3 linked regions of the Cystobacter fuscus DSM 2262 genome follow. The protein of the gene in region 3 interacts with the protein of the main gene of each other region in a pairwise test. Links are inferred from orthologs where the notes say so. Each region holds a gene or a part of one and is shown on either strand. Other genes may lie near its edges. The genes, in order: D187_RS18835, rlmN and ftsZ.

Region 1 (7,521 bases), on a different replicon or contig from region 3:
CGAGGGTGAGGTGAATGACTTCGGCTGGAGTGCCCGTCAAGACGTGCTCGCCGGTATTGCCTTCCTCGAGCGTGAGGCGCCGGATCGCCCGAGAATCGTGTTCGGCACCTCGCTCGGGGCGGCGGCCGCCATCTTCGCCTCACGGGAGGTGGGCTCCCGCGTTCGGGGCTACGTGCTCGAGTCGCCCTACAGGGACCTGCGCACCGCCGTGAGCAACCGGCTGAAGAGCAACCTGCCACCGGGGCTCGACCGACTGGCGTTCCACGGCATGTGGCTCTTCGGAGACGCCTTCCTGCCCCTGCCCGCGGAGCAGCTCCGCCCGCTCGACCACGTGGCCGGCATTCCCCAGGAGGTTCCCGTGCTGTTCCTGGCCGGGGCCAGGGACCGCCACGCCCATCTAGACGAGGTGGAGGATCTCGCGGGACGCATCTCCTCCCATGCACGGCTGGAGGTGTTCCGCGAGGGCCGCCATGGAACGCTCCGGGACTCCGAGCCCGAGCGCTACCAACGGCTCCTGCTCGACTTCGTGAGCGCCTCCGTGCCCGGTGAGACCCGAGGAACGCGGCTCCACCCCGACCCACCTCGCCGGCTCAACCCGTGACGGGCACCATCGCCCCTTCCGGGTGCGAGCCCTCCACCATGAAGAGCATCCGCGTGGCGAACCGGAAGCCCACCCGCTCATAGATGCGGCCGGCCTCCTCGGTGATGGTGCTCAGGAACAGCAGGTCCACGCCCCCCGCGAAGGCCTCCTGGGCCAGGCGGGACGTCAGCGCGGTGCCAAGGCCCCGCTTGCGGAAGCGCTCGAGCGTCGCCACCCCGCCGAGCTCGGCGATGCCCTCGGAGGGCGGGGTGAACATGCCCACCACGGCGGGCTCTCCTTCCACCCGCCCCACCATCGCCCGGCCCCGCGCGAGCTCCTCCAGCGTCTTGGACACCTCCTCCTCGGAGGCCTCATAGGGCTCGTCCGGAGAGAAGCCCCGCCGCGCGGTGGTGCAGTACGCGCACACCTCCTCGCGCGAGGAGCTGGACGTGAGGACCGACAACGCGAGCCCCTCCGGCACCGCCACGGGCGTGAAGGTCCCGGGCGTGCAGACCATCACCCGGGCCTCGGCCTCCTGGCGGAAACCGGCGGCGAGCAGCGTGTCCGCCAGGCCCGGGGCCAGCTCGGAGACGTACTCGAAGCGCGGCACCCTCCCCCGTCGCTGGAACTCCTCCCGGAGCCGCCGCAAGGGCTCGCGCACGTCCCCGGTGAGGGGCCCGTCCGGAATGGCGTAGTTGAAGTAGATGAGCGGATCGAAGGCGTGGAGGAACACCGTGAAGGGCGGCACGGAGAGCGACTCGTAGCGCTGCGCGGCGGCGCGGCGCATGTACGACTGCAGGCGGTCGATGAGTGGGCTCATGGCGAATCCTCGGAGGGTGGGCGCCGGGTGTCTTACTTCCCGGGGCCGGGGAGAACGAAGAGTCGCGCGGAGCCCGGAAATCGATTAGAGCGCCAATCGCCATGCTCGTCTCCGTCGTCATCCCGGTCTACAACGAGATCTCCACGCTCGCCGAAATCATCCGCCGTGTCACCGCGGTGGACTTCCCGAAAGAGCTCGTCCTCGTGGACGACTGCTCGCGCGACGGCAGCCGCGAGCTGCTCCAGCGTCTGACCACCGAGGGCCTCTCGGTCGTGGGCGGCACCCCGAAGAACCGCAACGAGGTGCGCGTGCTCCTGCAGGAGAAGAACCAGGGCAAGGGCGCGGCCCTGCGGCGTGGCTTCGCCGAGTCCACCGGGGACATCATCATCGTGCAGGACGCGGACCTCGAGTACGACCCGCGCGACATCCCCCGCGTGCTCCAGCCCATCATCGATGGCGAGGCGGACGTCGTCTTCGGCAGCCGCTTCACCGGCACGCCCCGGCGCGTCCTCTACTACTGGCACTCGGTCATCAACAACCTGCTCACCACGTTGAGCAACATGACGAGCAACCTGAACCTCACCGACATGGAGACCTGCTACAAGGCCTTCCGCGCCGAGGTCATCCGCTCCGTCACCGTGGAAGAGGACCGCTTCGGCTTCGAGCCGGAGATCACCGCCAAGGTGGCTCGCGGCGGCTGGCGCGTCTTCGAGGTGCCCATCAGCTACCACGGGCGCACCTACGAGGAGGGCAAGAAGATCGGCTGGAAGGATGGCGTGCGAGCGCTCTACGTCATCGGGAAGTACGCCCTCAAGCGCTGAGCCGCCCACCGGGGCCACGGGCTTCACGACGGCCCGTCCCGCGGTCCCAGTGCCCGGCACGACGGGCATCCCCAACTTCGGGGCGTGCTACCTCGATACGTCCTCTATGGCTGCGCGGGTTGGGTGCTGGAGGTGTGCTTCACCGGCATGGAGAACGCCCTGAAGGGCGACCGGACCTGCACGGCGAAGACCTACCTGTGGATGCACCCCATCTACGGCGCCACGGCCCTGAGCCTGGAGTCCCTCCAGGAGCGGCTGCGCTTCCTGCCCCGGCTCCTGCGGGCGCTCGCCTACACCGCCGTCATCTTCGGAGCGGAGTTCACCAGCGGCTGGCTCCTGCGCAAGGCGCTCGGCCGCTGCCCCTGGGACTACGAGGACAAGGGTTGGAGCGTGAAGGGGCTCATCCGCCTGGACTACGCCCCCTTCTGGTACGCCACCGCCCTGCTCTTCGAGCCCATGCACGAGGCCTTCCTGCTCGTCACCCGCGAAGCCCTGCGCCACGCGCCCGGCGCCGCTCCCGCGCTCGAGGCCCCCGGCTCCCTCTCCGGCTCCACCGGCCAGGGCATCGGTGATGCCGCCCGCTCCAGCCGCCCCACCCACGAGACCGGCCAGCCCTCGCTGGCATGAATCCGTACGAAATACGACAAATAAGGAAAACTGGAGTAGAAGGTTCCGGGGTTGGACGCTCTGCGGCCGGGCCCCGGGCTTGACGTTGCCTTTTCTTTCTGCAACGGGGGCTGCGTAGTAGGTTGCCGCGCGATCCCACTGTTCCGTGGGAATTGACGACGTAGTCCGGAAAGTTCCCGCCCCCGTATGTTCGACTGGCTCCACACTCTCTTCTCGCGTGACCTCGCCATCGACCTGGGCACGGCCAACACGCTCATCTACATCCGCGGCCAGGGCATCGTGTCCAACGAGCCCTCCGTGGTGGCCGTCCAGCAGGACGCGCGCGGCGGCAAGAAGGTGCTCGCCGTCGGCAAGGAGGCCAAGGAGATGCTCGGTCGGACCCCGGGCAATATCGTGGCCATCCGCCCGATGAAGGACGGCGTCATCGCCGACTTCGAGATCACCGCGGCGATGTTGCGCTACTTCATCCAGACGGCGCACAACCGCAAGTCGCTCGTCTCCCCGCGCATCGTCATCGGCATTCCCTCGGGCATCACCGAGGTGGAGCGCCGCGCGGTGCGCGAGGCCGCCGCCAACGCCGGCGCCCGTGAGGTGTACCTCATCGAGCAGCCCATGGCGGCCGCCATCGGCGCGGGCCTGCCCGTCACCGAGCCCAGCGGCAACATGATCGTCGACATCGGCGGTGGCACCTCCGACGTGGCCGTCATCAGCCTCGCCGGCATCGTGTTCGCCAAGAGCGTGCGCATCGGCGGCGACAAGCTGGACGAGGCGATCATCCAGTACGTCAAGCGCAAGTACAACCTGCTCATCGGCGAGCGCACCGCGGAGCTCATCAAGATGGGCATCGGCACCGCGTACCCCACCGAGGAGGTCATGACCATGGAGATCAAGGGTCGCGACCTGGTGGCCGGCGTGCCGCGCACGCTCACGGTGAGCAGCGACGAGGTGCGTGACGCGCTCGCCGAGCCCGTCAACGGCATCGTCGAGGCGGTGAAGCTCACGCTCGAGCGCACGCCGCCGGAGCTCGCCGGCGACATCGCCGACCGCGGCATCGTGCTCGCCGGCGGTGGCGCGCTGCTCAAGAACCTCGACACGCTCCTGCGCGAGGAGACGGGTCTGCCGGTGTTCCTCGCCGAGGATCCGCTGTCCGCCGTGGTGATGGGCGCGGGCAAGGCGCTGGAGACGCTCGACATCCTCCGGCAGGTCTGCCAGCCAGGCTAGGCCGTCTCCCCTGCCCTCCGGCACCAGGCGGACGGGCAGGCGCCGTGGGTAGAGGGACTCCGCCGTGTTCATCTCATTGGGCAACGCAACACAACCCAAGAGAGGAGCGGAGGATGATCGACCCTGGAGAAATCCACGAGGGAATGACGGTGCGCGACGGGACCGGGCGCAAGCTCGGGACGGTGGAGAACGTGGGGACCACCCACTTCGAGCTGGGCCAAGGCTCGCCCGCCCGCCGGGAATACGCGGTGCAGTTCCACCGCGTCGCGCGCGTCCAGGGTGCGGACATCTACCTCACGCCGACGCACCCTCCGCTGCCCCCCGAGGAAGAGCCTCCGCCCCGCCGGGCGTGAGACCCCTCAGGGACCCTGAAGTGTCCGGTGTCCGCGCGCCCAGAAGAGCAGGGCCGCCGCCAGCGACGGAGCCATCACCGCCACGACCATGACCAGCCAGTCGCTCCAGCCCTCGGCGCGCGGCAGGTTGTAGAGCAGGGCCTCGAGCAGGGTGAGGCTCGCATCGCCGGTGATGACCCAGGCCAGCAGGGTGGCGAGCCCCCGGCGCCAGCGCCGCACGAGCGAGAAGAGCGCCACCGTCAGCCCCACGTCGAAGAGCACCCAGGCGGCCTGGATGTGCCAGGAGGGGAAGTGGCTGGTGGTGATGGGCAGCGCGAGCAGCACCGTCCAGGGCACCAGCAGCACCGCGGTCAGCCAGATGAGCAGCAGGGGATGCTCCAGCAGGCTCCTCGCGCCGAAGCGCAGCAGGCTGCCCTGGGCGAAGGCCTGGAGGGAGTCGAACACCGCGAGCACGGGGCCTCGCGTCCGGGGCCACGCCAGGAAGACGGGATCCCACGAATGGGGGCGCAACCGGGACTTGAAGGCCCGCAGGCCCTCGAAGTCATAGAGGGGCTTGCCCAGCCGGCGCGCCAGCCGCAGCACCCCGGCCACCTCGCCCGACAGCGGCGCCAGACCCAGCGTCAGGAAGCTCCGGCCCTCGGCCGCCGCGGCGCGCATCAGCCCGTCCACCAACAACTCCACGGTGCCATTGGGCGCCCGCTTGTCGCGCAGCAGGTGCTGCACGAACCAGCCCTCGCGCGCGTACACGGGAATGGCCGACAGGAAGGCCACCACCTCCCCGTCCCGCTCCGCCACGAGGCAGCGCCGCGCCTCGGGCCGATCGAAGGGCGACAACTGCACCAGGAAGCCCATGGGCGCCATCCGCCGCGACTCCAGCCAGCGCGCCATCAACCGCTCCATCCCCTCGCGCACCGGGCTCGTGGGCTCGCGCACCTCCGCCACGTCCACCGCCCGCACGCGCACACCCTTGGCCCTCGCGCGGCGCAGCTGCTCGCGCAGGTGGCGGCTGTCGCGCAGGCACTCCTCCCACCGCCGCGGATCCCACACCGGCTGCTCGCCGATGAGCAGGGACGCGAGCGGCGTGGCGTGTAACAGCCGTCTCTCGATGGCGAAGAAACACACCCGCCGGCCCTTCGCCGCCGCGTGCGCCGCGAAGCGCTCGGACACCGCGGCGAGCCGCTCCGTGGTGGCGATGGGCGCTCCGGCCACCACCCACGCGCTTCCCGTGTCCACGTAGGCCACGCACGCGTCGTCCCCGTCGAACCAGTACGCGTACCCGGGCTCCAGCACCTGGAAGGACGTGGTGTTCCAACCGTGACGCCGCAACAACTCCAGGACTCGAGACTTCTCCCCGCCTTCCCCGTTCATGGCCATGCCGTGCTCGCGTGTGGGTCCAGGTCCGAGCACGCCCCTGTCGGAGAACACCCACTCGGCCCCTCATTGAAGTGACACGGCGAGGAGCGGCGCGGTAGATAAATCCCTTCCCATCCCTGCAAGGAGTGAGTTGGGTTGACACCTCGACATGTATTCTCCGCTCTGCGCCGCCCGCTGGCGGCGGGGCTCGCGCTCTGGGCGCTCACCGCGCTCGTTCCCCTGAGCGAGGCCCGCGCCGATGAGGAGGAGGAGGACACGCGCCTCTTCCCCCACGCCGGCAACGCGCGCCTGCTGTCCAGCGATGAGGCCGCGCCCATCAAGCACCTCACCATTGGCCTGCAGCGCACGGCGCTGCCCCTGGCGCTGGGCATCGCCGTGGACACCTCGCTGCTCGCGGACATCGCCACCGCCGCCAACGTGGGCGTGCGCTGGGGCGCCGAGTGGGGCATCCACCGCTTCGTCATCGGCGGGCGCTACACGTGGTTCCTCGGCGGGGAGACGCTGTCCGGCGCCATCAACGAGCAGGTGCCTGAAATCCAGCGCGTCGACGTGAACTTCAGCGGGCCCAGCGTCTATGCGCTCTACGGCATCGTGCTCGGGCGCTTCCTGGTGCAGGGCGAGGTGCGCCACTACATCTACCAGAACACCGTCACCACGGCGACCGGCGCGGTGGTGTTCAACATCATCGGCAACCTGTCCGCCGTCGGTGAGCTCGGGGTGCGCTTCTCCGAGGGCATGCCCCTGCGCGGTGCGTTCGGCCTGCGCTACGGAGGCCCGACGCTCGGTGTGTCGCTCGGCCTCGCGTACGTCGACGTCGTCGAGCCCCTGCTGCCCTACAACGAGGGCCGCGTTCCCTTCCTCCCCGCCTTCGACCTGTCCCTGACCTTCTAATGAACCGCCTCGCTCCCGCCCTGCTCTGCTCCCTGCTGGTCACCGCGTGCTCCGCCGAGGTGGCCATCGACTCGGATCCCATCTCCACGACGGTTCCGGTCACCTCCATCTTCGAGCCCACCTATGCCGAGGTGGCCATCGACCTGCCCGCGGACACGCAGGATCTCGCGGTCCTCGTGAAGGAAGTGACCGCCACCCTCACCGTGGTCAATCCCTCGACCGTCTTCACGCTGAACGCGTCGGCGCGCCTGTCCCTCGAGGGCAACGCCACGCCGGATCAGCCCATCATCTACACCCCGCGCAACCTGCCCCCGTACTACGCCAAATCCCAGGAGCTGCTGTCGGCCAACTTCGGGCCCGCCTCGCGCACGGAAGCCACCATCCCCAGCTCGGAGACGTTCCTCAAGGCCGTGCGCCAGCCGCGCATCTGGTTCATCGTGACCAACACCATCTCCAATGCGACGCCCGGCACCGGCGGCCTGCCCGTGGAGATCCGCCTGGAGAACGCCATCCTCCACGTCGTCGTGGAGAAGAACTTCAGCGGCCTGGAGGGCGCGCTGGGCATCACCGGTCTCTAGCACCCGGCTCTCTCACCGCGCGCCCGCCGGACTCCTGGTGGGCAGCGCGAGTGAGCGGTACGCACGCGACTCGGCGAAGGTCGGCAAGTCGGTGGGACGCTGGTGCCACCAGTTCATCACCAGCGTCACCCGCAGGCGCGACGTCCCCGGCAGCTTCCCGTCGGGAATCTGGTTGCGCGCGTCGAGCACGCCGTGGGTGAGGTTGCCCCGAAAGCACGTGAAGCGGTTGGGCCGCGGCATCACCAGATCGAACTCG
Region 2 (7,598 bases), on a different replicon or contig from region 3:
GAAGACGAGCACGGTGGCGCCCACCAGGGCCTCGGCGTCCTCGCGTCGCTCCACCTGCTCGAAGACCACGAGGGTCTCCTTGGGAGTGGGCCGCACGGACTCGATGCGCAAGAGCCGCTCCTGGCCCGCGCGGGTGCGCACGAGCACGCGCTCGACGTAATCGAGCGACTCGGAGGCGGGATCGAAGGGGCGCACGGCCACCTCGCCCTTGAGCCCATGGGCCCGGGACACGTAGCCCATCTCGAGATGAGGCTTGAGGGTCACTGTCCCTCGGGAGGGGTGGCGGAGGACGGGGTCTGGGGCGGGCGCCGGTCGTCCTGGATTTCCAGGCGGACCTTCTGGCCCTGCTTCTGGCCCGCGGCGCCGAGCAGCGTCCGGAGGGCGCCCACGGTGCGCCCGTCACGGCCGATGACCTTGCCCACGTCCTCGGGGGAGACCTTCAGCTCATAGAGCTGGGCCCCGTCCACCTCGGACGCGCGCAGGCCGACCTGATCGGGGTGATCGACCAGGGCCCGTACCAAATAGAGGATGAGTTGCTCCACGCTGTCGACTCAGCCCCGGCAGGGACTAGGAAGCGGGGGTGGCGGCGGCGGTGCGCTTGTGGCGCTTGATGAGCTCGCCAACGGTCTCGGAGGGCAGCGCGCCGCTCTTGAGCCAGTACTCCAGACGATCCGCGTCGAACTCCACCTTGGCCGGGTTCTGGTTCGGATCGTAGGCGCCCACGGCCTCGATGAACTTGCCGTCCCGGGGGTTGCGGGAGTCGGTGGCCACCACGTGGTAGTACGGCTTCTTCTTGGCGCCCGCGCGGGCGAGACGGAGGACAACGGCCATTTCTGATGCTCCAGGTGAAATCTGAAGGTGAGACAAGAAGGTGATCAGCTTGGAGGGGGGCGCTCTTAACGCCCCCACGAGCGGATTGTCAAGGAAGCTCGGGGCTTTGCGGTGTTTCCGAGGGGCTCTCCCCTCCCCGATTGGCCAGCTGGCCACAGGCGCCGGCGATGTCCCGGCCCCGATTCTGGCGGATGAAGGCCGCCACGTGCCCCGCGCAGAGCAGTTCCCGGAAGCGCTCGGCGCGCTCGTCCATGGTCGTCTGGAAGCCCAGGCCGGGGTTCTCGTTGTAGGGGATGAGGTTGACCTTGGCGGGGATGCCGTCGAGCAGCTGGATGAGGCGCGCGGCGTCCTCGTCCGAGTCGTTGAAGTCGCGCAGGAGCACGTACTCGAAGGTGATGCGGCGGCCCTGGCGCAGGGGGAACTTGCGGCAGGCGTCGAGCAGCGCGGCGATGTTCCACTTGCGGTTGACGGGCATCGTCTTGGAGCGCTGCTCGTCGGTGCTCGCGTTGAGGGAGATGGCGAGCTTCACGTCCGTCTCCTGCCCGAAGCGCTCGATCATCGGCACGAGGCCCACGGTGGACACGGTGATGTGGCGGTGGCTGAAGTTGGGCCCGTCCTGGGACTGGAGGATGGCGAGCGACGTCTTGAGGTTCTCGAAGTTGTGCAGGGGCTCGCCCATGCCCATGAAGACCAGGTTGGAGAGCGGGCGCAGGGTCTCCAGGCCCTCGTTCTTGCGCACCTCGCGGTTGACCGCGTGCACCTGGGCGACGATCTCCCCCGGGGTGAGGTTGCGCTTGAGGCCGAGCGTGCCCGTCATGCAGAAGGTGCACGCCATGGCGCAGCCCACCTGGGTGGACACGCACAGCGTCTTGCGGTCCTCCGAGGGCATGTAGACGGACTCGATGTAGCGGCCGTCCCGGGTCTTCCAGCGGTACTTGATGGTGCCGTCCACCGAGCGCTGCTCGGCGTCCTTGACCAGGGGGACGATCTCCGCATGGGCCTTGAGCTTCTCGCGCAGGGCCTTGGACAGGTCCGTCATCTCGTCGAACGAGGTGGCGCCGCGCTGGTGGATCCACCGGTAGAGCTGGCCGGCGCGGAAGGCGCGCTCGCCGAGCTGCTCGGTGAGGAAGCGGGTGAGCCCCTCCAGGGTAAGGCTGGAGACCTCCGTGCGCGGCGTGGCGGCCGGGGTGGGCGCGGGCACGGGCGGGGCGGCGGTGTCGACGGTGGCGCTGGCGGGCTCTGTCGGCGTCATCATGGTTCCAACGGAGAGGTGTAGGAGCCACTTCCCACAACCAGGCCGGTGGAGTCAAAGGAGGGCTCGTCCCCTTCCCCGCCCCGGACGGTTTGGAAGAGAGTACTCCAGGCGCCCCTTGTGCCCCCCCCCGGTTCCTGGAGCAGTCCCATGCCCCTTCCTCAAGGCCGTTTCAGCACCGCTTGCCTGCTACTCACGGTCACGCTCCTGTCCCTGGTCGTCCCGTCATCCGCCCAGGCTGGAAGCTCCTGCATCCAGTCGGCCCCACGTTCACCGCTGGATGCCCCACTCACGTCCGCGGTGAACCTGGAGCCCTCAGTCCACGGGGGTCAATTGACCCAGCTGGGGTCAGCGGCCAGCGACCCCTCCTCCTTCGCGAGCAAGGCCACGAAAGGAGGTGCAGGTGACTCCCGCACGGGGAAAGCCTTTACCCCCGCCGGAAAGAAGAAGATCGACGCGGCGAACGCCACGAAGAACGATGGCATCAACAAGTGCGAGAACTGTGGGATCGAGGTCGTGCCTGGACAAAAGAGCCAGAGCGGTGTGTCGCCCCCCACCAACCAGCGCGAGCGCGATCATGTCATCCCGAAAAGCAAAGGCGGCGAAGGGACACCTGAAAATGGGCAGGTGTTGTGCCGGGAGTGCAATCTCGAAAAATCAAACAAGGCGCCATGACTGAGAGACTGAAACTCCGCTTCCCGTTCGAGAATTCTGATGGCGTGGGCGAGACCGAGACCATGTGGGTCATCCAACGGGATGATGGGTATGAAATCGACAACATCCCATTTTACGTCACGGGGCTCGCCGCGGGAGATACCGTCTCGGCCCAGCCAGACGCGAGTGGAGTTCTCTGGTACTCCGAGCTGGTACGCCCTGGCGGGCATAGCACCATTCAGCTCTGGTTTTCGAGGCAGGAGGATGTTGAACCGGTCCGAGCGGCCCTCCGTCAACGGGGCTGCGCCTCGGAAGTGAGCGACCTGCCTCGATTGGTGGCAGTGGATGTTCCTCCCGACGTGCCCTACGAAGCCATCAAGGCGTTCCTAGAACAGGGTGAACGTGCCGGGCAGTTCGAGTACCAGGAAGCGTGTCTGGGCTTCATTGAACCAAAGCGAGAGGACGAGGAATCCAGAAGGGATCCATCATGAGCCTCGACACCCGAGCAGTCGAATACACCCACGGCGACAAGGCCTTCGAGGGCGTGCTGGCCTTCGACAGCGGCCGCGAGGGCAAGCGGCCCGCGGTGCTGGTCTTCCACGGGTGGGAAGGCCGCAGCGAGGCGCAGCTCGACTTCGCGAAGAAGCTCACCGATTGGGGATATGCGGGCTTCGCCTGTGATCTCTACGGCAAGGGCCTGAGGGGCACGACACCCGACGAGTGTCGGGCGCTCATGACGCCCCTGGTTGCCGACCGGGCAACGCTGCGCGACCGCATCTTGAAGACCGTCGAGACCGTCCGGAGCCTGTCCGAGGTGGATGCCACCCGGGTGGCCGCGATCGGGTTCTGCTTCGGGGGGCTGTGCGTGCTGGACCTGGCGCGCACGGGCGCGGACGTACGAGGCGTGGCGAGCTTCCATGGCCTGCTGGGCCGCCCCGATGATCTCGCGGAGACGGAGATCAAGGCCAAGGTCATGGTCTTCCACGGGTGGGACGATCCCATGGCACTGCCCGAGGACGTGGTGGCCCTGGGCCGCGAGCTCACCCGGTGCAAGGCGGACTGGCAGGTGCACGCGTACGGCGGGACCATGCACGCCTTCATGGCGCCGTTCGCCAATGATCCCGCCTCGGGCATCCTGTACAGTGAGAAGGCCTCGCGCCGCGCGTGGACGTCGCTCGCGCCCTTCCTCGCCGAGGTCTTCTTCTCCTGAAAGACGAAGGCCCGGCCCCCGCGAACCGCGCGCGGGAGCCGGGCCTCGAGTCCACCGGGCCTCTTACCGAGGCCCGTCGGGACTACTTCTTGCCGGAGTACTCGTAGCCGTGGATCTCGGTCTCGCGGAAGAAGTACGCGATCTCGTTCTTCGCGTTCTCCAGGCTGTCCGAGCCGTGCACCGTGTTCTGGTCGATGCTGGTGGCGAAGTCGCGGCGGATGGTGCCGGGGGCCGCGTTGGCCGGGTTGGTGGCGCCCATGAGATCACGGTTGCCCGCGACGGCGTTCTCACCCTCGAGCACCATCAGGACGACGGGGCCGGAGATCATGAAGCTCACCAGGTCCTTGAAGAAGGGGCGCGCCTTGTGGACGGCGTAGAACCCCTCGGCCTGCGCCTGCGACAGGTGCTGCAGACGGATGGCGACCGGCTTGAGACCCTTCTCCTCGAAGCGGGAGATGATCTTGCCGATGACGCCCTTCTGAAGCCCGTCGGGCTTGATGATGGACAGCGTACGCTCGATGGCCATGGTCTTGGCTCCTCGTTGTGACGTGGAAGAAATGGGGAACTAGCGGCTCTTCTTCGGAGGACCGCGCTTGATGGCCTCCTGCAGCGTGGTGCCCAGCTCGGCGGGGCTGGCGGCCATGAGGAAGCCCGCGGCCTCCATGGCCTTGATCTTCTCGGACGCCGTGCCCTTGCCGCCGGAGATGATGGCGCCCGCGTGGCCCATGCGCTTGCCCGGAGGAGCCGACTGGCCGGCGATGAAGCCCGCGATGGGCTTCTTGAACTCGCGCGCCACGTACTCGGCACCGGCCTCCTCGGCGTTGCCGCCGATCTCGCCGATCATGATGACCGCGTCCGTCTCCGGGTCGTCATTGAAGAGCTTGAGCACGTCCACGAAGTCCGTGCCGTTGACCGGGTCGCCGCCGATGCCCACCGCGGTGGACTGGCCCAGGCCCAGCTGGGTGAGCTGGTACACGGCCTCGTACGTCAGCGTGCCCGAGCGCGACACCACGCCGATGCGGCCCGGCTTGTGGATGTGACCCGGCATGATGCCGATCTTGCACTTGGCGCCCGGGGTGATGACGCCGGGGCAGTTGGGACCGATGAGGCGCACGCCCGGCTTGCCCTGCAGGTAGCGCTTGGCCTTCACCATGTCGTTGACGGGGATGCCCTCGGTGATGGTGATGATGAGGGAGATGCCCGCGTCGGCCGCCTCCATGATGGAGTCCGCGGCGAAGGGGGGCGGCACGAAGATGACCGAGGTGTTCGCCCCGGTCTGCTTCACCGCGTCGGCCACCGTGTTGAACACGGGGACCTTGCCCTCGAAGTCGGTGCCGCCCTTGCCCGGCGTCACGCCGCCGACCAGCTTGGTGCCGTACTCCAGCATCTGCTTGGAGTGGAACGAGCCCGCCGAGCCGGTGATGCCCTGGCAGAGGACCTTCGTGTCGTTGTTGACGAGGATGCTCATGGCTTGACCTTTCTCTGCCTGGAACTACTTCACCGCCGCGACGGCCTTCTCGGCGGCCTGGCGGAGGTTGTCGGCGGGGGTGATGGCGAGGCCGGAGTTGCTCAACAAGTCCTTGCCCTGCTGCACGTTGGTGCCCTCGAGCCGGACCACGAGCGGGATCTTCAGCTGCACTTCCTTCGCCGCGGCGATGATGCCCTCGGCGATGATGTCGCACTTCATGATGCCGCCGAAGATGTTGACGAGCACCGCCTTGACCTGCGGATCGGCCAGGATGAGCTTGAAGGCCGCCGTCACCTTCTCCTTGCTCGCGCCACCGCCCACGTCGAGGAAGTTGGCCGGGTTGCCGCCCACCAGCTTGATGGTGTCCATGGTGGCCATGGCCAGACCCGCGCCGTTCACCATGCAGCCGATGTTGCCATCCAGCGCGATGTAGGCCAGGTCCCACTCCTTGGCCTGGGTCTCGCGCGGCTCCTCCTCCGCGAGGTCACGGTAGGCGAGCAGATCCTTGTGCCGGTAGAGCGCGTTCTCCTCGAAGTCCACCTTCGCGTCGAGCGCCACCACGCCGCCATCCTTGGTGATGACCAGCGGGTTGATCTCCACCAGCGACGCGTCCGTCTCGATGAACATGCGGTAGAGCGCGGAGCAGAACTGCACGAACTTGTTCACCGTGGGACCCGACAGGCCCAGGCCGAAGGCCAGCTTGCGGCCCTGGAAGTCCTGGAAGCCCGCCACCGGGTCCACCGCCTCGCGGAGGATCTTCTCCGGGCTGTGCGCGGCCACTTCCTCGATCTCCACACCGCCCTCGCGCGAGGCCATGAAGGTGATGCGCGAGGTGGCGCGATCCAGCGTCACGCCGAGGTAGAGCTCCTGACCGATGGCCAGACCTTCCTCGATGTAGACCTTGTTGACCTTCTGGCCCTCGGGCCCGGTCTGGATCGTCTTGAGCATCATGCCGATCATCTGCTGGGCGAGCTGCTTGGCCTCGGCGGGGCTCTTGGCCAGCTTCACGCCGCCGCCCTTGCCACGGCCGCCCGCGTGAATCTGGGCCTTCACGACGACCACCGAGGTGCCCAACTCCTTCGCGGCCTTCTCGGCCTCGTCGGGAGTGTTCGCGAGGATGCCTCGCGGCGTGGGGACCCCATACTTCCGGAAGAGTTCCTTGCCCTGGTACTCGTGGATCTTCATCGAAGCTCCGGGTGATGCGGGTAACGCGAGACTGGCCTCCGGGAGCCAGCCCCCCGGGACGGCTGCCTCTCTCGCGCAGAATGGCCCGCTTGGCAAGGCCCGAGTGTCAAGGGCCCTGCCCTGGCGGACGGGAAAAGACCGAGGCTCCGGCCCGGCGAATTCACGCCAGACTCGGAGCCTCGGAAAAAGTACGGCGAGCTGACACGTGGGCGCTAGCCCGGACCGCCCGTCGCCTTCTTGTCGCCTTCCTGATTGAAGAAGATGTCCTTGATGATCTGCTTGGTCACCTCGCGGTTCATCACCGCGATGGAGGTGGTGAGCGGGATCTCCTTGGGGCACACCTTCACGCAGTTCTGTGCCTTGCCGCAGTCCTGGATGCCGCCGGGGCCCATGAGCCCGCGCACGCGCTCCTCGGAGTTCATCTTGCCCGTGGGGTTCATGTTGAAGAGCCGCGCCTGGCTGATGGCGGCGGCGCCCATGAAGTCGTTGTCGATCGTCACCTGCGGGCACGCCTCGAGGCAGCTGCCGCACGTGATGCACGTGGACAGCTTGTACATCACCGAGTGATCCGCCGGAGACTGGCGCGGACCGGGGCCCAGGTTGTGGGTGCCGTCGATGGGGATCCACCCCTTGACGCGCTTGAGCGCCTCGAACATGCGATCGCGGTTCACCGACAGGTCGCGCGTGACGGGGAACTTCTTCATCGGCTCCAGGGTGATGGTGGCTTCCCCATTGCCGATGACGCGATCGATGAGCGCGGAGCACGCCATGCGCACCCGGCCGTTGATGTTCATGGCGCAGCTGCCGCACACCTCTTCCAGGCACGCGGCGTCCCAGATGACCGGGGCCACCTTGCGCCCGTCGGTGGTGACGGGGTTGCGCTGGATCTCCATGAGACAGGAGACGACGTTGGCTCCCGGGCGGTAGGCGATGCGGAACTCGTCGTAGTGCCCCTGCTGATCCGGACCGTCCTGGCGCCAGATGCGGAAGGTGACGTG
Region 3 (7,555 bases):
CCCGAGCAGAAGGCGCCCGCCTCGCCCTGGAGGAGCACGGCGCGCGCCCGGCCCGGAGCCGAGGCCAACGCCTCGTCCAACCGGGCCACCTGCTCGTCATCGAGCGCGTTGCGCCGAGCCGGGTTGGACAAGGTGAGCACGAGCACCTCGTCCCGCTCCTCCACGTGCAAGGCGGACGGCCCCACCCGCTGCGCCCCGCCTACCCGAGCACCACGAGGACGTCGCCCTCGTTGACGGACTGGGACTCCCTGCACCGAATCTCCACCACCAGGCCGGCCTCCTCCGCCTCCACCGGCATCTCCATCTTCATGGACTCGAGGATGACGAGCGTGTCTCCCGCGGAGACCTGCTGCCCGACCTTGATCTCGATCTTCCACACCGTCCCGGTGATGTGCGCCGCCACGTCCGCCATCGCTGTGCTCCTTCTCGGATGCTGCGTGTCTTTTTCGTGCTGAAAGGATCCGCCCCGCCGCGGGCTACGGCTTCGCGTGCTGCTCCAGGAAGCGCGTGTTCAGGTCTCCCGCGCGGAAGACCGGGTCGCGCAGGATGCGCAGGTGCAGGGGGATGTTCGTCTTGATGCCCTCGATGCGGTAGCCCTCCAGCGCCTGGATGGAGCGCTCGATGGCCTCGGCGCGCGTGGCCCCGGAGACGATGAGCTTGGCGATCATCGGATCGTAGTTCGGCGTGACGGTGTTGCCCTCGACGTAGCCCGAGTCCAGGCGCACGCCCTCGCCCGTGGGCGGCTGGTACACCTTGAGCGGCCCCGGCGAGGGCAGGAACTTCACTGGATCCTCCGCGTAGATGCGGAACTCGAGCGCCGCCCCGCGCCGCTTCACGTCCTCCTGCTTCACCGTGAGCCGCTCGCCGGCCGCGATGCGCAACTGCCAGCCGATGAGATCCAACCCCGTGGTCAGCTCCGTCACCGGGTGCTCCACCTGGAGCCGCGCGTTCATCTCGATGAAGTAGATGTCCCCGTCCGAGTAGAGGAACTCCACCGTGCCGGCATTGGCGTAGCCGAAGGCCCGCGCCGCGGTGAGCGCCGCCGTGAACAGCTTGTCGGCCAGCGCCGCGTTGCGCCCCTCCGCGAACAGCGGCGAGGGCGCCTCCTCCACCACCTTCTGGTGCCGGCGCTGGATGGAGCACTCGCGCTCCAGCCCATGGATGAGGTGGCCGTGATGGTCCCCGAGGATCTGCACCTCGATGTGGCGCGGCGCCGGGAAGTAGCGCTCGATGTAGACGCCCTCGCGGCCGAAGGCGGCCTTCGCCCGGTCCGTGCACTGACGGAAGACCTTCTCCAGCTCGGCGGGAGAGTTCGCCGCGGCCATGCCGATGCCACCACCACCGCCCGCGGCCTTGCACAGCACCGGGTAGCCGATGCGCTCGGCGGCTCGCTGCGCGGCCTCCACGTCCGGCAGCACGTCCTCGGTCCCGGGCACCACGGGCACGCCCGCGGCGGCCACGAGCTTGCGCGCCTGGCTCTTGTCCTTCATGCGCAGCATGGCCTCGGGCGGAGGACCCACGAAGGTGATGCCGGCGGCCTGGCACGCGCTGGCGAACTCGGCGCTCTCCGACACGAAGCCGTAGCCGGGATGCACCGCGTCCGCGCCCGTGCTCTTCGCCGCCTCGAGCAGCGCCGGGATGTTCAGATAGCTGTCCCGGGCGGGCGCCGGTCCCAGGCGCACCGCCTCGTCCGCCTCGCGCACGAAGGGCAGCTCCGCGTCCGCGTCCGAATAGACGGCCACGGTGCGAATCCCCATCCCCTTGGCCACCGCGTTGATGCGTCGGGCGATCTCACCCCGGTTGGCGATGAGCAGCTTCTTGAACATGGCGGACGTCCCCCTGCGTGAGGTCGGGCAAGGTAGACCCCGCATTCCGGGCTGACAAGGAGACAACGCACCCGCTGTCGGGAAGTTGCGGGCATGTAGGTAAATGGCGTAGGTTTCTCAACCGTGACGCCATCCACGACAGGAAGAGTGGTGGATCTCCAGGGAGCACGCCTCGAGCGGCGCTTGGAGATGTACCGGGCCCGGGTGACCGAGCGCCTTCGCACCAACCGAGCCGCCGTCGAGGCCCTCTACGAGGGAGGAACCCTCTTCTCGCCGCAGGGTACGCGCGCGGGCCGGGCCCTGCTCCGGGCACACCAGCTGCTGCAACGCGCCCACGGCCTGCTGGAGCAGCTCTCCGGTGACGGAGTGGTCCCCGCGCCGCGGCTGCCCGAGCGCATCGACGAGCACTACCGCGAGCTGGACACCCTGCTCGCGCGCAGCGACGCGCTCTCTGGCCGGCACCACCGGGCGGCGAGCGTGGCCCGCCTTCCCGGCCGCTAGCCGCTCAGGGCATCTCGGTCTGACCCTGACGGCGCAGGAACGTCGGGATGTCGAACTGATCCTCGTCCAGGGGCAGGGCCGCGTCCTTCACCACCGCGGTGCGGCTGGCCAGCGAGCGGCCCTCGGCCTGGGCCAGGGTGCGCGAGCCGGCCTTCGCGGGCACCAGGCTCGCCACTTCCTCGCGGGCCGAGGACAGCGAGGCGGGCGCGGGGCGCGTGTTGACGGGCACCTGCACCACCGGCGCCGGCTGGCGCACCTTGGTGTCGCGCGAGACGAAGCCCGTGGCGATGATGGTGATCTTCACCTCGTCCGAGATGTTCTCGTCGATGAGCGAGCCGAAGATGATCTCCGCGTCCGGATCGGCCGCGTCGTGCACCAGCGTGAGCGCCTCGTTGACCTCCTGCAGGGTCATCTCGCGTCCGCCGGTGATGTTGATGAGCAGGCCGGTGGCGCCGTCGATGGAGATGTCCTCGAGCAGCGGGCTGGAGATGGCCTGCTGCATGGCGGTGAGCGCGCGCTTGTCGCCGGTGGCCTGGCCGGTGCCCATGAGCGCCAGACCCTTGTCGCTCATGATGGTCTTCACGTCGGCGAAGTCCACGTTGATGTAGCCGTGGTACTGGATGAGGTCGGAGATGCCCTGCACGGCGTTGAGGAGCACCTCATCGGCGCGCTTGAAGGTCTCCAGGAGCGGCATGGGCGCGGTGCTCAGCGTGAGCAGGCGCTGGTTGGGGATGGTGATGAGCGTGTCCACCGCGGCCTTGAGCTCCACGAGGCCCTGCTCCGCCTGCTTGCGGCGCTTGTTGCCCTCGAAGAGGAAGGGCTTGGTCACCACGCCCACGGTGAGGCAGCCCAGGCTCTTGGCGATGTCCGCGATGATGGGCGCCGCGCCCGTGCCCGTGCCACCGCCCATGCCGGCGGTGACGAACACCATGTCCGCTCCCTCGATCATCGCGGCGATCTGATCGCGCGACTCGAGCGCGGCCTCACGGCCCATCTCCGGGTTGGCGCCCGCGCCCAGGCCCTTCGTCAACGTCTGTCCGAGCTGCAACCGCGTCGGTGCCTTACTCGCCGCCAGCGCCTGGACATCGGTGTTGGCGGCGATGAAGTCGACACGCTCAAGCTTCGCCATGATCATCGTATTGACCGCGTTGCATCCAGCGCCCCCCACGCCGATGACGCGAATCTTGGCGGCCTGCTTGTTCTGCTCGAACTGGTCCATGTGTTTCCTTCTGTTCGCGCGTGCCCGCGCGCGCACCTGCAAACACCATCTTCAGCAAGTCGCGATCTTTGGCAAGTTCTGAGCTACGAACATGTAGCGCCTCGTCGCATCGCCAAGTCGTCACAGGCACTTACGCGCAAGCCCCCACCAGAGCAGCCGTGCGACGTGGTGGGAGCATCACACCTCTTGACTCGCGCCACGGGCATTTCGGAGCGCGCTGCACTGTTCACCATGCACCGCAACAGTCCATGAACGTGGACTCGCGGCACGCAGCGGGCGCGCTCGAAACCTCCGTCTCCCCGTGAGGGGGGATTCCACTGCGCGCCGGTTCTTCCGGCCCTTGTACATGAAGATGGAGTCCACGCGGCAAGAGAACAATCGAGGTGCGCGCGCTCGGGGCGACAGGAAACCCAACAGAGCGGCGCCAGGGCCGTGGCTTTTCGAGCGCGAGACCACAAGCTCCAGGGCATAAGGAGCAGTGCACCGCGAGATGCTCCATGAGGTGAATGAGTGGAAGAGGGACTGACTGGCGGGGGGGAGATGCGGGCGCGCATCCGCGCCTTCGATTGGACCCGGACCCCGCTCGGTCCTCCCGAACTCTGGCCCCAGAGCCTGAAGACGGCGGTGAGCATCTGCCTGGACTCGCGCTTCCCCATGATCGTCCGCTGGGGCGAGGAGCTCATCGCGCTCTACAACGACGCCTATATCCCCATCCTCGGGCGCAAGCACCCCGGGGCGCTCGGCAGTCCCGGGCTGTCGCGGGCGTTGTGGGGAGACCCGGAGACGCGCGCCATCATCGAGCCCATGTTGCGCGGCGTGCTCGCCCGGGGCGAGGCCACCTGGTCCAACGATCAGCTCATCATCTTCCAGCGCAACGGCTTCGCCGAGGAGGCCTACCTCACCTTCTCCTATAGCCCCATCCGCGTGGAGTCCGGCGCGGTGGGCGGCGTCTTCACCGCCGTGAGCGAGACGACCCAGAAGGTGCTGGGCGAGCGGCGCCTGCGCGTGCTGCGCGAGCTGTCGGCACGCACGTCCGCGGAGACCACCCTCCCCGGCACCTACGCGGCGGCCCTGTCCGTGCTCGGCTCCGCGGCACACGACGTGCCCTTCTGCCTGCTGTACATGCTCGACACGGCGGTGACGACGGCCACCCTCGCGGGACTGGGCGGCGCCGTCCCCAACGAGGCGGCGCCCAGGCACATCGCGGTGCATGCGCTCGAGGCCCCCTGGCCCCTGACACGCGCCTGGAACGGCGCCGAGGAGGTGGAACTCGCGCGGCTGGGACCCTGGGCGAGTACCCTCCCCGGAGGCCCCTGGCCCGAGTCGGCGCGCCAGGCCCTGCTGCTGCCCATCCGCCTCACCGGCGAGAAGAACCCCTCGGGCTTCCTCGTCGCCGGCACCAGCCCCCGGCTGCCGCTGGACGACACCTACCGCGGCTTCCTCGCCCAGTTGGCCGACCACATCTCCCACGCCATCGCCCGGGTGCACGCCTACGAGGAAGAGCGCCGGCGCTCCGAGGCCCTCGCCGAGCTGGACCGCGCGAAGACCGTCTTCTTCAGCAACGTGAGCCACGAGTTCCGCACGCCCCTCACGCTCATGCTGGGCCCCCTGGAGGAGCTGCGCTCGGGAGTCCTCGGCTCCTTGACGCCCTCCCAGCACGCGCGGCTCGACACGCTCCACCGCAATGCCCTGCGGCTGCTCAAGCTCGTCAACTCCCTGCTGGACTTCTCCCGCCTCGAGGCCGGGCGCGTCCAGGCCCGCTTCGTTCCCACGGACCTCTCCGAGCTCACGCGGGGCCTCGCGAGCGCCTTCCGCTCCGCCACCGAGCAGGCCGGCCTCACGCTGACGATCGACTGTCCCCCGCTGCCCGAGCCCCTCTACGTGGACCGGGACTCGTGGGAGAAGCTCGTCCTCAACCTGCTCTCCAATGCCTTCAAGTTCACCTTCGAGGGTGGCATCACGGTGAGGCTCCTGCCCGGCGACGGCCGGGCCGTGCTCGAGGTGGAGGACACGGGCACGGGCATCCCCGCCGAGGCCCTGCCCCACCTCTTCGAGCGCTTCTATCGGGTGGAAGGGGCACGCAGCCGCACCCAGGAGGGCAGCGGAATCGGGCTCGCGCTGGTGCAGGAGCTGGTGAAGCTGCACGGCGGCACCCTCTCCGTGGCGAGCACCCCGGGCCAGGGCACGCGCTTCACGGTGATGCTCCCCATCGGCCACGCGCACCTGCCCGCCGAGCGCCTCGGCGAAGCCCTGGCCCCTCGCGCGAGTGACGCCAGCGCCGCGCCCTTCGTGGACGAGGCCCTGCGCGGACTGCCCCGCCAGCAGACACCTCGCTCCGAGGCCACGGCGGGCCAGGGCCACATCCTGCTGGTCGACGACACACCGGACATGCGCGAGTACGTGTCCGGACTGCTGCTCGGCGCGGGCCACATCGTGGAGACCGTCACCGATGGGCTCCAGGCGCTCGCGGCCGTGCGGGAGCGGCGGCCGGATCTGATCCTCACGGACGCGATGATGCCCGGACTCGATGGCTTCGGTCTGCTGCGGGAGCTGCGCGCGAGCGAGCGCACCCGCACGCTGCCCGTCATCCTGCTCTCGGCGCGCGCGGGCGAGGAGTCGCGCGTGGAGGGCCTGAGCCAGGGCGCGGACGACTACCTGGAGAAGCCCTTCAGCGCGCGCGAGCTGCTCACGCGCGTGCGCACGCAACTCGAGCTGTCACGGCTGCGGGCCACCCTGAAGAGCGAGAAGTTCCGCTCGTTCATCCTCAACGTCCCCGGCGCCGTGTACGAGTGCGAGCCCGAGTCGCCCTGGCGCTTCAGCTTCATGAGCGAGCCGGTGCGCGCCCTCACGGGCCATTCCGCCTCCGAGTTCCTCGCGGGACTGAGCTGGGCGCCCCTCATCCACCCCGAGGATCTCCCCTCCGTGGAGACGCGCATCGCCCAGGCCGTGGAGCAACACGAGCCCTACGAGCTGGAGTACCGCGTGCGCCACGCGGAGGGAACCTCGCGCTGGGTCTTGGAGATCGGGCGGGCCGTCTACGACGAGGCCGGCCAGGCGTATTGCCTCGAGGGAATCATCTTCGACATCACCGAGCGCAAGGCCGCCGAGGAGGCCCTCCAGCACTACCAGCGGCAGTTGACCCGCACCCTCGCGGAGAACACCACGTCGGCCCTGTACATGACGGATGGCGAGGGTCGCTGCACCTATATGAACCCCGCGGCCGAGCGGATGACGGGGCACGTCTTCGCCGACGTCCAGGGCCAGCGGCTCCATGACCTCATCCATCCCTCCCAGCCCGGGGCGGCGGTCTGCGCCGGAGCCTGTGCCCTCGAGCGGTTGCTCACCGGGCCGGGAACCCGGGGCGGCGCGCACGAGGATCTGTTCGTGCGCGCGTCGGGAACCGCCCTGCCCGTGGCCCTGGCGGCGAGCCCCCTGCTGCGCGAGGGCCAACGCGTGGGCACCGTGCTCGAGGCGCGCGATTTGACCGAGCAGAAGCGGGCCGAGGCGGCACTGCAGGAGGCCCAGCGCCGCAAGGATGAATTCCTGGCGATGCTCGCCCACGAGCTGCGCAACCCCATGGCCCCCATCCACGCCGCGCTCAAGCTGCTCGCGGCCCGCACCGCCCTCGACGACAAGGGCCGCCACGCCATCGAGATCATCGAGCGGCAGACGACGAACCTCGCGCGGCTGGTGGACGATCTGCTCGACGTGTCGCGCATCACCCGGGGACACATCGAGCTGCGCAAGACGCTCGTGGAGCTGCCCGCCATCATCGAGAGCGCCCTGCAATCCGCGCAGCCCCTGCTCGACGAGCGGCGCCACGAGGTGAGCGTCACCCTGCCCCGCAAGCCCCTGCGCACCTTCGGGGATGCCATCCGGCTCGAGCAGATCGTCGTCAACCTGCTCACCAACGCCGCCAAGTACACCGAGCCCGGGGGCACCCTGCGCGTGGGCCTGGAGCGCGCGGGCACCGACGCGGAAGTCCGCGTGAAGGACACCGGCATCGGCA

Evidence for each region.
Region 1: the proteins of ftsZ (region 3) and D187_RS18835 interact in binary tests that used the Escherichia coli proteins (3 or more experiments, as listed by UniProt). The link is inferred for Cystobacter fuscus DSM 2262 from one-to-one orthologs.
Region 2: the proteins of ftsZ (region 3) and rlmN interact in binary tests that used the Escherichia coli proteins (3 or more experiments, as listed by UniProt). The link is inferred for Cystobacter fuscus DSM 2262 from one-to-one orthologs.

What each region holds. Positions count from the first base shown.
Region 1 is NZ_ANAH02000010.1:110,565-118,085, reverse strand. What follows is about bases 2,232-5,051. They hold D187_RS18835 (rod shape-determining protein), read left to right. Parts: upstream 2,232-3,034; coding sequence 3,035-4,069; downstream 4,070-5,051. Other genes in these bases: D187_RS18825 (DUF2156 domain-containing protein), read right to left, coding at 4,429-5,051; D187_RS18830 (DUF2171 domain-containing protein), read left to right, coding at 4,183-4,422; D187_RS18840 (putative ABC transporter permease), read left to right, coding at 2,306-2,848. Outside these bases: D187_RS18855 (alpha/beta hydrolase), read left to right, coding at 1-601; D187_RS18850 (GNAT family N-acetyltransferase), read right to left, coding at 591-1,400; D187_RS18845 (glycosyltransferase family 2 protein), read left to right, coding at 1,502-2,221; more of D187_RS18825, read right to left, coding at 5,052-5,847; D187_RS18820 (hypothetical protein), read left to right, coding at 5,932-6,687; D187_RS18815 (hypothetical protein), read left to right, coding at 6,687-7,265; D187_RS18810 (hypothetical protein), read right to left, coding at 7,278-7,521. UniProt on the Escherichia coli protein: Forms membrane-associated dynamic filaments that are essential for cell shape determination. Acts by regulating cell wall synthesis and cell elongation, and thus cell shape.
Region 2 is NZ_ANAH02000066.1:296,642-304,239, reverse strand. Bases 2-2,898 are described here. They hold rlmN (dual-specificity RNA methyltransferase RlmN), read right to left. Parts: upstream 2,084-2,898; coding sequence 920-2,083; downstream 2-919. Other genes in these bases: D187_RS41840 (DUF4265 domain-containing protein), read left to right, coding at 2,755-2,898; D187_RS53315 (HNH endonuclease), read left to right, coding at 2,417-2,758; rpsP (30S ribosomal protein S16), read right to left, coding at 568-831; D187_RS41860 (KH domain-containing protein), read right to left, coding at 261-542; rimM (ribosome maturation factor RimM), read right to left, coding at 2-240. Also shown: more of rimM, read right to left, coding at 1-1; more of D187_RS41840, read left to right, coding at 2,899-3,228; D187_RS41835 (dienelactone hydrolase family protein), read left to right, coding at 3,225-3,947; ndk (nucleoside-diphosphate kinase), read right to left, coding at 4,030-4,473; sucD (succinate--CoA ligase subunit alpha), read right to left, coding at 4,513-5,415; sucC (ADP-forming succinate--CoA ligase subunit beta), read right to left, coding at 5,440-6,600; sdhB (succinate dehydrogenase iron-sulfur subunit), read right to left, coding at 6,813-7,598.
Region 3 is NZ_ANAH02000006.1:210,721-218,275, forward strand. The notes cover bases 1,440-4,293. They hold ftsZ (cell division protein FtsZ), read right to left. Parts: upstream 3,547-4,293; coding sequence 2,332-3,546; downstream 1,440-2,331. Other genes in these bases: D187_RS11180 (acetyl-CoA carboxylase biotin carboxylase subunit), read right to left, coding at 1,440-1,826; D187_RS11185 (hypothetical protein), read left to right, coding at 1,977-2,327; D187_RS11195 (ATP-binding protein), read left to right, coding at 4,057-4,293. In the rest of the region: D187_RS11170 (enoyl-CoA hydratase/isomerase family protein), read right to left, coding at 1-185; D187_RS11175 (biotin/lipoyl-binding carrier protein), read right to left, coding at 200-412; more of D187_RS11180, read right to left, coding at 477-1,439; more of D187_RS11195, read left to right, coding at 4,294-7,555. UniProt on the Escherichia coli protein: Essential cell division protein that forms a contractile ring structure (Z ring) at the future cell division site. The regulation of the ring assembly controls the timing and the location of cell division.